Regions from separate parts of the Colwellia sp. 6M3 genome, predicted to be linked through region 3. Evidence: predicted binding sites of a transcription regulator. Region 3 holds the regulator's gene; each other region holds the start of a gene.

Region 1 (5,575 bases), on a different contig from region 3:
GAATTAAGTAAGTGAACGATTACTTAATTCAATGACTATTATTTAATTTTCAAGGTAAATACATGCGTAGTCTTTATTGTGGTGAGGTTAATGAATCTCATGTGGGTCAGGAAGTCACTCTTTGTGGTTGGGTTAATCGTCGTCGTGATTTAGGTGCAGTAATTTTCTTAGATTTACGCGACCGTGAAGGCATAGTGCAAGTTGTTTATGATCCTGACTTTCCTGATGTTCTAGAAAAAGCCAACACCTTGCGCAATGAATTTTGTGTTCAAGTTAAAGGTAAAGTACGTGCTCGTCCTGACGGCCAAGTAAATAAAGATATGGCTACGGGTGCGATTGAAGTATTAGGCTTAGAGCTTACTATTTTAAACAAGTCTGCGCCGTTACCTTTAGATTCAAAACAGAAGAACTCTGAAGAGCAACGTTTAAAATATCGTTACCTTGACTTACGTCGTCCAGAAATGACCGAACGTATGCGTTTTCGCGCTAAAGTCACTTCAGCTGTGCGTTCATCATTAGAGTCTCAAGGATTCTTGGATATTGAAACGCCAATTTTAACCGCTGCCACTCCTGAAGGTGCACGTGATTACTTGGTGCCAAGCCGCACACACAAAGGTCAATTTTTTGCTCTACCGCAATCACCACAGTTATTTAAACAATTGTTGATGATGTCAGGTATGGAACGTTACTACCAAATAGTTAAATGTTTCCGTGATGAAGATTTACGTGCTGATCGCCAACCCGAGTTCACTCAAATTGATATTGAAACTTCTTTTATGAGCTCTGATCAAGTAATGGAAGTTACTGAAACGATGATCCGCGGGTTATTCCAAGAACTACTTAATGTAGATCTTGGTGAGTTCCCACGTATGGCTTATTCTGAGGCGATGACGCGATTTGGTTCAGATAAGCCAGATCTTCGTAATCCACTCGAAATTGTAGATGTTGCTGACATTTTAAAAGATGTTGAATTTAAAGTGTTTTCTGGACCAGCTAACGACGAGAAAGGTCGAGTAGCGGTTATTTGTGTACCAGGCGGCGCCGATAAATTCTCTCGTAAAGGTATTGACGAATTAACTAAATTTGTTGGCATTTACGGCGCTAAGGGCATGCCATGGTTGAAAGTCAATGATCGTGACGCTGGCCTTGAAGGTTTGCAGTCGCCGATCTTGAAATTTTTAACTGAAGACGCAGTAAACACTTTATTAGAGCGTACTAATGCTAAAACTGGCGATATTATTTTCTTCGGTTCAGATACTTATAATGTAGTAACAGAGTCACTTGGTGCACTGCGCCTTAAAATTGGTGAAGATCTTGAATTATTGCAAGGCGAGTGGAAGCCACTTTGGGTAGTAGATTTCCCAATGTTTGAAGAAGCTGATGGTCATATGCATGCAATTCATCACCCGTTTACCGCTCCGACTAACTTAACCGCTGCTGAACTAGAAGCTAACCCGGTTGGCGCGTTGTCAGATGCTTACGACATGGTGTTAAATGGCTGTGAATTAGGTGGTGGCTCTGTCCGTATCCATAATCAAGACATGCAAGCGGCTGTATTTCGTATTTTGGGTATCAGTGATGAAGAAGCCCAAGAGAAGTTTGGCTTCTTACTCGAGGCATTACAATACGGTGCTCCACCACATGCAGGCTTAGCATTTGGTTTAGACCGTTTAGTCATGTTGATGACAGGTGCAAGTTCGATTCGTGATGTAATGGCATTCCCGAAAACAACGACTGCTGCTTGTCCATTAACTAATGCACCTGGCTTTGCCAACCCTACTCAGTTAAAAGAATTAGGCATTGCTTGTTTGGAAAAAGAAACTGATACTGGCGAAAAAGCAGAATAATTTTCGTTTCAGAGTTTTTAGTATTGATTTAACGGTTAATATTAAAAAATAATTAGAACGCACGAATGAATGCTACTTAGGCTTTATTCGTGCGTTTTTTTTCAACCACACTTAACTGATTATTAAAGGTACTTTTAGTGAGTATTATTTTAGGCATAGATCCTGGATCACGTTTAACTGGCTATGGTGTTATTAAACAGCAGGGACGAAATTTCATCTATTTAGGTAGCGGTTGCATTAAAGCAACCGCTTCAGGTGAAGATTTAGGCATGCGCTTGCAAACCATTTTTGCTGGCGTAAGTGAGATTATCCTACAATTTCAGCCGGATATGTTTGCTATTGAACAAGTTTTTATGGCGAAGAATCCTGACTCAGCATTAAAGCTAGGACAGGCTCGGGGGGCGGCTATTGTTGCGGCAACCAACAATGGCTTAACAATAGCGGAGTATTCGGCTAGACAAATAAAACAATCAGTTGTGGGTACTGGAGCGGCAGATAAAACTCAAGTACAGCATATGGTTAAAACTATATTGAAATTACCAGGTACACCCCAAGCTGATGCCGCAGATGCATTAGCCGTTGCACTTTGTCATGCACACAGTCATGACTCGATCAGTAAACTGTCAGGTCAAGCCAGTAAAACAGTTAGAGGACGCTTACGTTAGAGCTTATGACGTTAGCTAATCGGAAAAAATTTAGTGTGAAATAAATAACGCCTTAAACTTTACTGTATAAATATCTAGTGGTATGGTGGCGACATAGATCATTTCTCGTTAAAGGTTAATCCGTGATTGGACGTTTACGTGGCACATTAATAGAAAAAATGGCCCCTGAAATTTTAATAGAATGCCATGGAGTTGGCTACGAAGTTACTATGCCCATGACTAGCATTTATGCATTAGGCGAAGTTAATCAAGAAGCCACCCTTTATACTCACTTTGTTGTTCGTGAAGATGCGCAGTTACTTTATGGCTTCGCTAATAAAGTTGAGCGTAAGCTATTTCGATTGCTGATTAAAGTTAATGGTGTTGGCCCTAAATTAGGCTTAGCTATTTTATCAGGCATGTCTGCCGACCAATTTGTGAGTTGTGTAATACATGACGACTTAACCACTATTGTAAAAATTCCCGGTGTTGGCAAAAAAACAGCAGAACGTTTGTTGATTGAAATGCGTGATAGGCTTAAAGATTGGCAAACTAACAGTAGCGATGCACTTGCTCATATGATGCCAACAGATGTTAATCAAGCCAATACTTTTGTTAGTGATAATAAAGGCGATGCTATTAACGCATTAGTGTCTTTAGGGTATAGTCAACAGCAAGCTGATAAAGCGGTTAAGTCAGTGTATGAAGCGACTAAAACTAGCGAAGATTTGATCCGCAATGCTTTAAAAGCAATGTTATAAACAAGGCTAAGTGCATTAGGTTGAAGACAAGTTTATCAAGTGTAGTGCTTAGTGCGCTAATTAATATTTCCAAAGAGTAATACATGATAGAAGCAGATCGATTAATTGAACCGATAGCAAGCCGTGAAGATGAAACGGTTGATCGCGCTATTCGACCTAAAATGCTGTCAGACTATACCGGGCAACAACACGTAAAGTCGCAAATGGAAATTTTCATTGCTGCGGCCTTGAAAAGAGAAGAGCCGCTTGATCATTTATTAATTTTTGGTCCTCCAGGTTTAGGTAAAACAACGCTAGCTAATATTGTTGCAAATGAAATGGGTGTAAGTATCCGGACAACTTCAGGTCCCGTGCTGGAAAAAGCCGGAGACTTGGCTGCATTACTGACAAATCTTGAAGAAAACGATGTATTGTTTATTGATGAAATTCATCGTTTAAGTCCGGTAGTCGAAGAAATTTTGTACCCTGCAATGGAAGATTATCAATTAGATATTATGATAGGTGAGGGACCTGCAGCACGTTCAATTAAACTTGATTTGCCCCCATTTACTTTAATAGGTGCTACGACTCGAGCAGGCGCACTCACTTCGCCGCTACGCGACCGATTTGGCATAGTTCAACGGTTAGAGTTTTACAATACTCAAGAACTAACTGAAATTGTCATGCGCTCAGCACATTTTTTAAACTTAGATATAGCACAGGCAGGCGCTTTTGAAGTAGCAAGGCGCTCTCGTGGCACACCACGTATTGCTAATCGTTTATTGCGCAGAGTTAGAGATTACGCTGATGTAAAAACTGATGGCATAGTAAGTAAAGCAACAGCAGCTAGTGCCTTAGATATGTTAGAAGTAGATAATGAGGGCTTTGATCTAATGGACAGAAAACTATTAGAAGCAATTATTGATAAATTTGCTGGTGGTCCGGTAGGGCTCGATAACATTGCCGCAGCCATTGGTGAAGAACGTGAAACTATTGAAGATGTACTAGAGCCTTTTCTTATTCAACAAGGTTTCTTACAACGAACACCCCGAGGCAGAATTGCCACCAGTAGAGCTTATTTGCATTTTGGTTTAGATTTTCCAAGCTAACATTTGTTTATATTACTTATTAAAGGCACCTTTAGGTGCCTTTTGTTTTTTAGCTGTTCAGGATACTTAAGTTATAGCTATTGTGATAGTTAACGTAAAAATCCAACCGTACTTATCACTTATCACTTATCAATAAATTCTTTTCATTGAAATTTAGGCAAAAAAAAGCCCACATACATAATATGTGGGCCAACTTATAATGTAAGTTGATAGAAGGAAATGGGGTTCCTATAAAATATCAGAGAGAAAGGTAACAACACCTATTCAAAACATTTAAGGGTGACAGGAATACTTTTTAGTAAACAATATTCATGTCTGAGTCCAGAAAACAAGCGTATTATATTGTTACGTACGCTATTGAACAAACGAAAAATAATTATATTTATCATTAGAAAAACTAATGTGAAAAAATTTAAAATATACCGCGCTAAATCTTTAAGTACCTTAAGAGCAGGGCACTGCTCGCTAAAGTATTCGGATTAAGTAAAATTCAACCATAATTCACTCTTGTTTTTACTTAAATTATTACAAAGAATTTATCTTAGCCCTTGTTCCACGTGAGCTTTATCTATTATGATAAGCATCTAAAATTTTATCGCTAGCTAACTTGAATAAATTACATGTCATTACTTAGTTTTCAACACAAGGTTCGTGTTTATTATGAAGATACCGATGCCGGTGGTATTGTCTATTACGCTAACTATTTGAAATTCCTTGAACGCGCAAGAACAGAGTGGTTACGCGAGCTTGGTATTAATCAATCAATATTTTTAGAACAAAACATCGGCTTTGTAGTCACAAAGGTTGCGATGGAAAATAAGGCGTCTGCAAAACTCGACGATTTATTAACAATTACGAGCACAATAATCCGTTTAAAATCTGCTAGTTTGATTTTTTCGCAACAAATTGTGAATCAGAATCAGATAACGTTATGTACGGCTGAAATTAAAGTAGCCTGTGTTAACCTATCTATCGCTAAACCTTGTATTATCCCCAACAGCATATTAGGAGCATTAAAACGTGTCAGCTGAGATTTCATTTTTTGATTTATTTTTAGAAGCTAGTTTATTAGTTCAACTGGTAATGTTGACCTTATTAGGCTTTTCAATAGCCTCATGGACCATGATATTTCAACGTCGTAAAGTGTTAATAGCAGCAAGAACTCAATTACAAGACTTTGAAGATAAGTTTTGGAGTGGAGCTGATTTAAGTAAGCTTTATAGCGAAGTTTCTGC
Region 2 (5,575 bases), on a different contig from region 3:
CTTAGGTAGTCATGACGATACTATGCGTACGCTAGACGATATTCCACTTGTTAAATATCTTGATAGTTCCACACGCTTGCATTTTCAAGCACACCCAACACGAGAGTTTGCTCAAGAACGGTTAGGTATGCCACGCGGTAAAACTGAAGCGTATGTCATCCTTGAAACGCGAAAAGATATCGCTGATCCATACATATATGCTGGGTTTCAGCGCTCGCCAAGTCGTGAACAATTAAAAACATGGATTGAAACTCAAGATATTGCTTCTATAGAGAGTTGTTTTGATCGCATTCCAGTCAAACCTGGTGACGTATTTTTATTACCAGGAGGTCGCCCTCACGCTTTAGGCGAGGGGATACTTATGCTAGAAATTATGGAGCCTTCGGATCTCGCTGTAAGATTTGAATTTGAGCGTTGTGGCTATGTGATCCCAGAACAAGCAAGGTTTATGGGCAGGGATATTGAAACCGCTTTAGACGTATTTAATTTCGATCCGGTTCCGCCTGAAAAAATAGATGCAGAGTTTCGTTGTACCCCTAAAATTCTTATTTCTGATGAGCAAAAAAATAGCCTTGAAGAGCTTATAGGAGCTGACGATACAACATGTTTTGTTGTTAAGCGAGCATCGGTTGCACAAAGCTTTAAACGCAAAGAGAACGGCTTTTTTTATGGCATTGTGACAGAGGGCTCAGGCACATTCATTATTAACGGTGAGGTTACCGAGCTTAAACGCTGGGATCGATTCTTCTGTCCAGCAGGTGTTACTGAATTTGAATATCAAACCGATTCAGGTATGTCTGTACTCGAATGTTACCCAGGTAACAGCTAAACGAACCCAACATGTATTACCTGCTTAACTGACCATTAGCGAATATGTATATCATGCTATTCGTTAATGGTTAACGGCGGTGCTTAACATTATTTACTGTAAACTTATCAATGTTAATGTTGTTATATCTACATAGTAACCGATAATATTATTAACGTTAAATGATCAAAAGCATTTAGAAAATACCTTTACTGACTCACCTATATTCGATTGAACCTTTTACAACATTGATTACAATTGAAGTTATCCTACTTTATTACTCTGCCTGAGAAGGCTATCTCTATGTTTATAAGTTATGTCTATATTTGTTTTACCCGTTGCAATTAAAATTGGACTTACCAATATATGTTATGTAATATCCTACGTTAATACTTTTTATGTATTTAATGGGCTGCTGGCCTTTATATTGGTCAGGCCTGTCGCGGTTTTTAACAGAGATATGTGAAATTTTATCGATAGCAGTTGAAATTAAAATAACGGTTAAAGTAAATTTAAGTGTTTATTAACTTTGATAAATCGCATAAATAACAAGCCGGCTTTTAACCTTACATTTACTTAAATCGTAGTGAGTTATGCATATAACGCTAGTGAAGTTTTACCTGCAATTCTGATATCACTAGGAAACGAAATTATTAACTTTAGACCTTAATTGAGCGTCTAAATACATACAAAATCATCATGAATAATGATGTGGAGATACTATAATGCGTGAAGCTTGGCGATGGTTTGGTCCTAATGATCCCGTGTCTATTAATGATGTAAGGCAAACGGGTGCTACCGATATTGTTAGTGCTTTACATACTATTCCTACTGGAGAAGTGTGGCCGTTAGATCAAATTCAGGCCCATAAAGCGTTGGTTGAACAAGGTAATAATGAACAATCTGAACTTGTTTGGTCTGTTGTTGAAAGTATACCTGTACATGAAGATATTAAGTTAGGTCGTGATAATAGTCAGCGCTATGTTGATGCTTGGATAGCATCAATGGAAAACTTAGCACAATGTGGTGTTAAAACTATATGCTATAACTTTATGCCTGTGATCGACTGGACTCGAACTGATTTAAAATTTCAGTTACCTAACGGTGGCTTTGCGTTGAGATTTGATCAGCAAAAGTTTGCAGCGTTTGATTTGTACATATTAAAGCGAGAAAATGCAGAAGCCGATTATTCAATTGAAGAGTTAGAACAAGCTAAAACCGTGTTCTTAGCTATGTCTGAAGACGATAAAACATTATTAACCAATAATATTATTGCGGGTTTGCCAGGCAAAATGACTGACGCTTACAACATCGATAATTTTCGAAGTATGTTGGCTAATTATAAAGACATCACTAAAGACATTTTAAGAAAAAATTTATTCGCTTTTCTATCTCAAGTGTTACCTAAAGCAGAGCAGTTAGGTGTTAAATTAGCCATACACCCTGATGATCCACCAAGAGACATGTTGGGCTTACCTCGTATTATTTGTACATCTGAAGATTTAGATATTCTATTTTCTGCACTGCCAAGTTCAGCGAATGGCATTACATTATGTGCTGGCACCTATGGTAGCCGTCCCGATAACGACCTACCTGTTATGGCTAAGCAATATGGCGATCGTATTCATTTTGCTCATTTGCGCGGTGTCAGTAGAGATAAAACTGAACAACGTTCGTTTTATGAAGCCGAACATTTATCAAGTGATGTTGATATGGTGGGAATAATTTCTGCATTATTAAGTGAAGAAAAGTCACGTGCTGAAAATAACAATAATAGCCCGATATTTATTAGACCTGATCATGGTCATCAGATCTTAGATGACATTAATAAGCCAGGAAACCCAGGGTACTCATGCATTGGGCGCTTGAAAGGCCTAGCTGAAATTAGAGGTGTTATTAAAGCGCTTAGTAGCATCGCTTAGTTAATATTTGCACTTTAGATGCCATAGCACATTAAACAAATGAACATTAAAATCAAAGTAGTATTAACGCTACTTTGATTTTTTTTGTTTGAGATTTTTGAACCTAAGCTAGTTTATAACAAACACTGCCTACAACTTGTGTAACATACAAATGCTGATTGAATTTATAGCATTTCAATTATGAGCAACATAACTAAATAGTTATAGGGTTTAGTCCCTTTATAAGTCATTACGTAAATGTATTTATATAAAAGCGTTTATAGTAATAATTGAACATACTCGTCTTTGTAAAAAATTCTAAGCTCAACAATCATAAAAGTATTATCACTGTATTTTTTTCAGGATTATATTTAGTAGTAACTTTTTCAAACAAAATAATAAAAAGTTATATCTCTCTATAAAATCATTTAATATCAATAAATTAAAAGTATCGGTTGATTGTTTTTTGTTTATAAAAAAAATAATTCAATAAAAAACTTGATACTGTACGACTATACAGTATACTTTGCTCAATTAAACGAATTAAGCACCTAAATCATTCTGGAGCAACAAATGAACGATAACAAAGAAAAAGCATTATCAGCTGCCTTAAGCCAAATAGAACGCCAATTTGGTAAAGGTTCAATTATGAAGTTAGGTGATAATCGCAGCATGGACGTTGAAACAATTTCAACGGGTTCATTAGGATTAGATATCGCACTAGGTGCTGGCGGTTTGCCGCTTGGACGTGTTGTAGAAATTTACGGTCCAGAATCAAGTGGTAAAACAACATTAACACTCGAAGTTATTGCTGAGGCACAACGTAATGGTAAAATTTGTGCTTTTGTTGATGCTGAGCATGCACTTGACCCTATCTATGCTGAAAAGCTTGGTGTTAATATTAATGAGTTATTAGTTTCTCAACCTGATACCGGTGAGCAAGCACTTGAAATATGTGACATGTTAACGCGATCTGGTGCGATTGACATTATCGTAGTTGACTCGGTTGCTGCGTTAACACCAAAAGCCGAAATTGAAGGCGATATGGGTGATTCACACATGGGTCTACAAGCACGTATGCTTTCACAAGCTATGCGTAAGCTTACTGGTAACTTGAAACAGTCAAATACCATGATTATTTTCATCAACCAAATTCGTATGAAAATTGGTGTTATGTTTGGTAGCCCAGAAACCACAACAGGTGGTAATGCATTAAAATTCTATGCCTCAGTTCGTTTAGACATACGCCGCATTGGCGCTGTTAAAAATGGTGATGAAATTGTTGGTAACGAAACGCGTGTTAAAGTGGTTAAAAACAAAATTGCTCCACCATTTAAACAAGTTGAATTTCAAATTTTATATGGCGAAGGTATTAACAGTTTAGGCGAGCTAGTGGACTTAGGCGTTAAAAATGAAATGGTTGAGAAAGCGGGTGCTTGGTACAGTTATAAAGGTGATAAAATTGGTCAAGGTAAAGCAAACGCAGCTAAATACCTAAAAGAGAACCCTAAAGTAGCAAAAGAAATTGATACACGTTTACGTGAGTTACTGTTGCCGAAAACAAAACCTGCTGAAGCTGAAGAAAAGGTTGCAGCTGTAGCAAAATAAAAAATTAAGTAATACTCGATTAAAAAGCCACTGTAAAGTGGCTTTTTGGGTTATAAGTTCGGGATAACTTTTTGCAATACCTTGATCCTAATTGGTTTATAGGGCAATTTAAATATTTAAAATATGACCATATAATAAGGACGCTAATATCTATATTACCAATAATTAGTTGATTTACTGAGTGAAATTGGATTTATAGTGAGTGAAGCGAGCATCGTAAGCTATAGAATTTTGGGATAGACGAGTAAATTTAATCTATAGAAAACAATAATGTGAGTATGATCTGTTAAGTTTGTTTACCTGAGAGTGATAATATTTAGCAGCTTTAATTTAGCTGTCATAATGACTCATAAAACCAATTGATAAGAATGGTAAAAAATAAGGTTATTACCAATAGCTATTGATTGGTTGACACTTATTATTGTTTTGGTTAGTATCTAAATGTTCCTTATTGTTTCTAGTGTATTTAAACAATAAGCTTGTATAACTACAGTCATGCCGTATGTATTTATACCAAAATTATTACTGGGTTGAATTTAATATTAGTCTGTTGATTTAAATATCAAAGATTAACTTAAGGCTTGATTGATTTAGCCTGATTTACTCAAAAAATTAGCATGCCGCCTAGATATAAGGTGAGTAATGTTCGCACTTAGATAAACAAATACTAATATTTTAGGAGTTAGATATGACAAAACCTACTATAGGTTTCATCGGCCTTGGTCTTATGGGCGGCAACATGGTTGAAAACCTACAAACTCGTGGTTTTCAAGTAAACGTAATGGATCTTAATAAAGATGCTGTTGCAAAAGTTATAGCTCGTGGTAATGCTACTGAAGTTAAATCAGGTAAAGAATTAGCAGAGAAAAGCGACATCGTTATGCTTGCGCTAACTACTTCTAAAGTAGTTGAGTTAGTTGTATATGCTGAAGATGGTATTTTAGCGGGTATGAGTGAAGGCAAAACACTCGTTGATTTTGGTACTTCTATTCCAGATTCAACTCGTAAAATTGGTGCTGATCTTGCGAAAAAAGGTGCTGGCATGATTGATGCCCCACTGGGTCGTACTCCTGCTCATGCTAAAGATGGTTTACTTAACATTATGGCCGCTGGTGATATAGAAACTTTTAATAAAGTTAAACCAGTTTTAGAGCAACAAGGCGAAAACGTATTTTACCTAGGCGCTTTAGGTGCAGGTCATACAACTAAGCTAATTAACAACTTCATTGGTATGACGACTGTTACTGCTATGTCACAA
Region 3 (5,575 bases):
TGTCGTTGATAATGGTGCGTAGAAAGTCCAACCAAAGTTAGGCGCGCCACTTTCTAAAAAGAAAGTCGACAATAAAATAGCGAAAGCAAATGGTAGTATCCAAAAGCTCCAGTTATTCAAGCGTGGCAATGCCATATCTGGCGCGCCAACCATCATAGGTAGCATCCAGTTAGCTAAACCAGTAAAGGCTGGCATTATTGCGCCGAAAACCATAATAAGACCGTGAACCGTGGTCATTTGGTTAAAGAAGTCAGGCTCAATTATTTGTAATCCTGGCTGAAATAGCTCAGCGCGGATAACCAACGCCATTACACCGCCAGTTAAGAACATAATAAATGAGAACCATAAGTACATCGAACCGATATCTTTATGGTTAGTGGTATATAACCAGCGTTTCAGGCCGGTCATTTTATGATCATGGTGCTCACCGTCATGTGAATCATGTTCGGATTGATCATTAATTACATCTGTAGTCATTATAACGCCTCCCTACTTCGCGCTAGCAGCAACATCTGCTGGCTGGACTAAATCACCGGTGTTGTTACCCCAAGCATTACGCTCATAAGTTACAACCGCAGCAATTTGCGTTTTAGTTAATTGGCCAGAAAATGCAGCCATTGCTGGATTTTTCTTGCTACCATTGAGAACCATGTCGATATGAACTGTTACGTCGCCCTTAGCAATTACACTATCTTTAAGTGCTGGAAATACTGGTGCCATACCAGCTCCACTCGCTTGATGACATGCAGCACATGCGGTCATGTAAACTTCTTCACCCATGGTCATTAATTCATCTTTGCTATAAACCTTGGCTAAATCTTCTTCAGGCATAATGTCGTCAATAACGTCAGTAACTTGCTCTGTTACATCTTCTACTACATCTTCAACAACATCTAAAATACCGGTACTTGCGGCGCCCGACACTGCTTTTACATCAGCAGCTTGCACAGCATCACCCGTATTGTTACCCCAAGCATTACGCTCGTAAGTAACGACTGCAGCAATTTCTTTTAAGCTTAATTGCTTGCCGTAACCTTGCATACCTGTACCAGCTTTACCGTTAAACACTATATCTATGTGCTCACTAGCTGGACCTGTTGTAGCAACAGCACTGCCTTTAAGGGCAGGAAATGCTGGAGGTAAACCTTGACCGCTAACTTGGTGACAAGCTGCACAATAAGCAGTGTAGGTTGTTTCACCGAGTTGCATTAGCTCTTCTAGAGGAACAGAAGCATTTAATGAAGCCGCTTCAGCTGCTGCTGCATTTGCCTTCAATTGTTTTTGATCATCAAGCCAAATTGCATAATCAGCTTCTGATTTAACTTCAACCACAATCGGCATAAAGCCGTGATCTTTACCACACAACTCAGCACATTGGCCGCGATAAATACCGGGTTCATCTACTTTCGTCCAAGCTTCATTAATAAAGCCAGGGTTAGCATCTTGTTTAACCGCAAATGCCGGTACCCACCAAGCGTGAATAACATCATCAGAAGTAATAACAAACCGTACTTTTTTATTGGTTGGAATAACTAAATGACGATCAACTTCTAACAGGTAGTTTTCACCTTTCTCTGCTGAAGTACCGTCTTGGTTTTCATACTGTTCGCGTGGAGTAGAAAGTACTGAATAGAATTCGATATCTTGATCGAAATACTTATAATGCCATTTCCACTGAGAACCAGTAACTTGAATCGTCAAATCCGCATCATCGTTATTTTCCATATCAATGAGCGTAATAGTGGCAGGAACAGCCATCGCGATTAGAATAACGACAGGAATTGCCGTCCAAAGAATTTCAACTTTTGTGCTTTCATGGAAGGTTGATGGTTTAAAGCCTTTTGATTTACGGTGAAAAACCATAGACCAAAACATGGCACCAAATACCACAACACCAATAGCAGTACAGATATAGAGTACCAGCATATGTAAATCATATACGTCTCTACTGACATCCGTAACGCCCTTGGTCAAATTCAGTGGCATATCTGCCCAAACCGAACTGGACAACAAGCCCCCTAGCAACAGCAAACCTAGGTTACGTCTCTTCACTCGACATCTCCTTCACCCTTTTGAGGCAAAACAACACAGATTCATCATGAAAGCTGACTGTTTTGCGCATACATTTATTATTATTTAAGTGACGCATTAACAGACAACCGTCAATTACGCCCTATTGTTATGTTTGTACGTTTTCTAGACTAGAATTACTTAAAACTTGATCGGGGTCAAATTAAAATTTCAAAAGCATGAAAAATAAAAACCAATAAATACAATAGAGTATTAACCCTAAACTAAGCGAAGCGTCCATTTTTAAAAGGGTATGTAGAATGTTTGTTTTTTGTTCTGAGATGTTTTTTTGTACTGAATAATAAATAATCAGCCACACAATGCGCTGTATAAAAAACCTGCATAAAGCCGATTTTACGAGCGAATAGCACAATAACTCAGTTTAAAAAAGTAAGTGGGATAATGTATGACCAAATATAAGCAAAAGCAGATTTAAACGCTTAGTTTAAATCTGCTTAATGTTACGGGAAATGAATAGAAAATAATTAAAGTAGATGAATAAGTGATTACATCCAATCGGCCGATCGAATTACACCCACTGCCAACCCTTCAATATTAAATTGTTGAGATGTTAAATCTACTTTAATAGGTGAAAAATCGTCGTTTTCAGCATGTAAATAAACCACATTGCCTTCACGTTTAAAGCGCTTAACCGTAACATCATCTTCAACACGAGCAACAATTACTTGGCCATTTTGTACATCTGTTGTTTGATGAACCGCTAATAGGTCACCATCAAAAATACCTATATTTTTCATACTTTCGCCGCTAACACGTAATAAATAATCAGCCGCAGGATGAAATAGACTGCCATCAATTTTATAGTGCTGCTCTACATGCTCTTGCGCTAAAATAGGCTCTCCTGCTGCAACTCGCCCTACAAGTGGTAATCCATCTTCTTGTATAAATTCTTCTGCAAGGCGAATACCGCGTGATGTACCGGGCAGCATTTCTATATAGCCCTTTTTAGCTAATGCTTTTAAATGCTCTTCTGCTGCATTGGCTGACTTAAAGCCAAAGTTAGTCGCAATTTCAGCTCGCGTTGGTGGCATACCTGTATCTGAAATTTTTTCTCTAATCAGATCAAATATCTGCTGTTGTCTTGGTGTTAAAGGGCGCATTTATATTCCTTAAGCGACTGAAGGTTAAGCCTGTATTTTTAAACAGTATTACTGTTATTGTATACAGGCTTAGAGTAAACGCAAGATCTTATTGTTCAATGAATAAGCGAGTAAGCTGATTTTAATGAAAGTTAGCGTTTTTTATTGTTTAAACATGCCATCGACAAATCAATTTTATCAATGATAAATAGATTAATTCAGGCATTGATGGTTTTAAGATTATTGAATAATGTAGTATTGCCATAGTGCTAAATTCCATCGGAGTAAAAATGCAATCTAAAGTCATTAATTTTAAAGATAAGTTTACTAAATTTTCCGACCATTGGTCCCCTCGTGTAATCGCTGAAATGAATGATTATCAATTTAAATTAGTTAAAGTTGAAGGTGAGTTTGTTTGGCATAACCACCCTGATACTGATGAGGTTTTTATTGTGATTGAAGGTGAGCTTAATATCGAATTACCAGATGGTGTTGTCACCCTATCCTCGGGCGAATTATTTGTAATACCTAAAGGTATTGAACATAAGCCCGTTGCTAATAAAGAATGTAAAATTATGATAATAGAGCCCAAAGGTGTCGTTAATACGGGTGATGAAACCACTAACCTCACCGCTCAAAATAACTTATGGGTATAATTTATCAGGCTGGTGATGAGTTTTTTAATGAGTGATTGAATTGAGTATCTTTGGGTTTTCAACAGGCAAGATAAAACTAATGATGGTGTTTAGTTGATTCAAAACGAACAAGCTCATTATAAGAATTAATATATTTTGCACTGAAAATTTACTTCTCTGCATTCACTCTTTTTAAGTAAATGGCTACAGCCCTTTGAGCTCATTACATATTTAGTGCAATGTAGCCAAAGCTATGTGCTTAAGTTAAAATCTATTAACTATTAAATTTCTTATTGCCATAGATTTTAACAATGATAAAAATACGAGATCTCGAATACTTAACAGCTATCGCGCAATACAAGCACTTTGGACATGCAGCAGAGGCTTGCTTTGTAAGCCAGCCTACCTTAAGTGGGCAAATTCAGAAGTTAGAACAACGACTTAAGTTAACGCTAATTGAGCGACAACCTCGTAACGTAATGCTAACGCCGGCAGGCGAAAAACTCGTTCAACAAGCCCAGCAAGTACTGAACGCAGCAAATAACTTTGAAGAAGCGGCTAAAGCTTTATTAGATCCCCTTTCGGGTGATTTGCACATAGGTTTAATTCCCACGCTAGCGCCTTATATACTGCCGCATATTATGCCGACCTTGAACAGTAACCTAACAAAAATAAACTTCTATCTTCATGAAAATAGAACCCAAGATTTATTACAACAGTTGGAAACAGGCAAGCTCGATATTTTAATTTTGCCTTGGCTACCAGAAATGGCACGTTTTGAACGATATGATTTATTTACTGAGCCTTTAGTCATGACAACGTCTGCATCACATCCACTCGCTAACAGATCTACTGTAACGTTTGATGATTTGCACAATCAAAAAATTCTTACTTTAGAAGATGGGCATTGTTTAAGAGACCAAGCTATGGGTTATTGTTTTAGTGCTGGGGCTGAAGAAGATCATAGTTTTCGAGCCACCAGCCTTGAAACTTTACGTTACATGGTGGCAAGTAATATGGGAATTACATTAATGCCGCAGCTTGCGACTATGAATTATGCACCACAAAAACATATACATTATATTCCGTTTCAACATCCACAGCCTATGCGCGAAATTGTATTACTTTGCCGAACTGGCTACGCAAGAATGGAGAGTGTTAGAGCCGTTGTGAGTCATATTAGCACTGCCGTAAAGGGCTTATTGGATTAATATTTTTATTTATAGGCTTTGCTTAATAATTTTATTTAACAATTTTTGAGCATAAGTTTTATGTGATCACTCGCTAGCTAAAAGCTAGACAACAAAAAACGCTATTGCTTATCACAATAGCGTTTTTATAACTAAAGCTACCCAAGTCTATGCGGCAACGTCGTTAATACCTTTATCTTCAAGTGGATTTGGTGTTCTTATTAAGTAATCAAATGCACCTAACGCAGCTGTTGCGCCACTTCCCATGGCAATAATAATTTGTTTAAAAGGTGTGTTAGTTACATCGCCAGCGGCATAAACACCTGCGAGATTAGTTTCACCCTTTTGATTAATAATAACTTCGCCACGCTCGGTTAAATCAACGCTACCTTTTAAAAATTGAGAATTAGGTACCAAACCAATTTGAACAAATATACCGGCAAGTTCTATGGTTTCTTGCACATTGGTGGCACGATTAAGGTAGTTTAGCCCAGTAACATGCTTGCCATTACCTAATACTTCCGTGGTTTGAGCATTAACAATGATGTCAATATTCGACATCGAACGTGCTTTATTTTGC

What was found. Region 3 encodes LexA, which represses DNA repair genes until DNA is damaged. Its sites were predicted from a motif close to TACTGTATNNNNATACAGTA; they were not measured.
Region 1: a site for LexA is predicted at 2,573-2,592, ahead of ruvA (Holliday junction branch migration protein RuvA). Genes of this name have one in related genera too.
Region 2: a site for LexA is predicted at 3,212-3,231, ahead of recA (recombinase RecA). Genes of this name have one in related genera too.

Annotation. Positions count from the first base shown of each region.
Region 1 is NZ_JACGWF010000033.1:7,006-12,580, reverse strand. It holds gene aspS (aspartate--tRNA ligase) at 63-1,847, shown strand; gene ruvC (crossover junction endodeoxyribonuclease RuvC) at 1,985-2,512, shown strand; gene ruvA (Holliday junction branch migration protein RuvA) at 2,635-3,252, shown strand; gene ruvB (Holliday junction branch migration DNA helicase RuvB) at 3,336-4,340, shown strand; gene ybgC (tol-pal system-associated acyl-CoA thioesterase) at 4,961-5,371, shown strand; gene tolQ (protein TolQ) at 5,361-5,575, shown strand, end outside.
Region 2 is NZ_JACGWF010000061.1:13,481-19,055, reverse strand. It holds gene H4J50_RS13160 (class I mannose-6-phosphate isomerase) at 1-829, shown strand, start outside; gene uxuA (mannonate dehydratase) at 1,534-2,730, shown strand; gene recA (recombinase RecA) at 3,283-4,317, shown strand; gene H4J50_RS13145 (NAD(P)-dependent oxidoreductase) at 5,006-5,575, shown strand, end outside.
Region 3 is NZ_JACGWF010000023.1:20,885-26,459, reverse strand. It holds gene ctaD (cytochrome c oxidase subunit I) at 1-477, opposite strand, end outside; gene coxB (cytochrome c oxidase subunit II) at 490-1,986, opposite strand; gene lexA (transcriptional repressor LexA) at 2,577-3,191, opposite strand; gene H4J50_RS07165 (cupin domain-containing protein) at 3,461-3,826, shown strand; gene oxyR (DNA-binding transcriptional regulator OxyR) at 4,117-5,016, shown strand; gene ahpF (alkyl hydroperoxide reductase subunit F) at 5,164-5,575, opposite strand, start outside.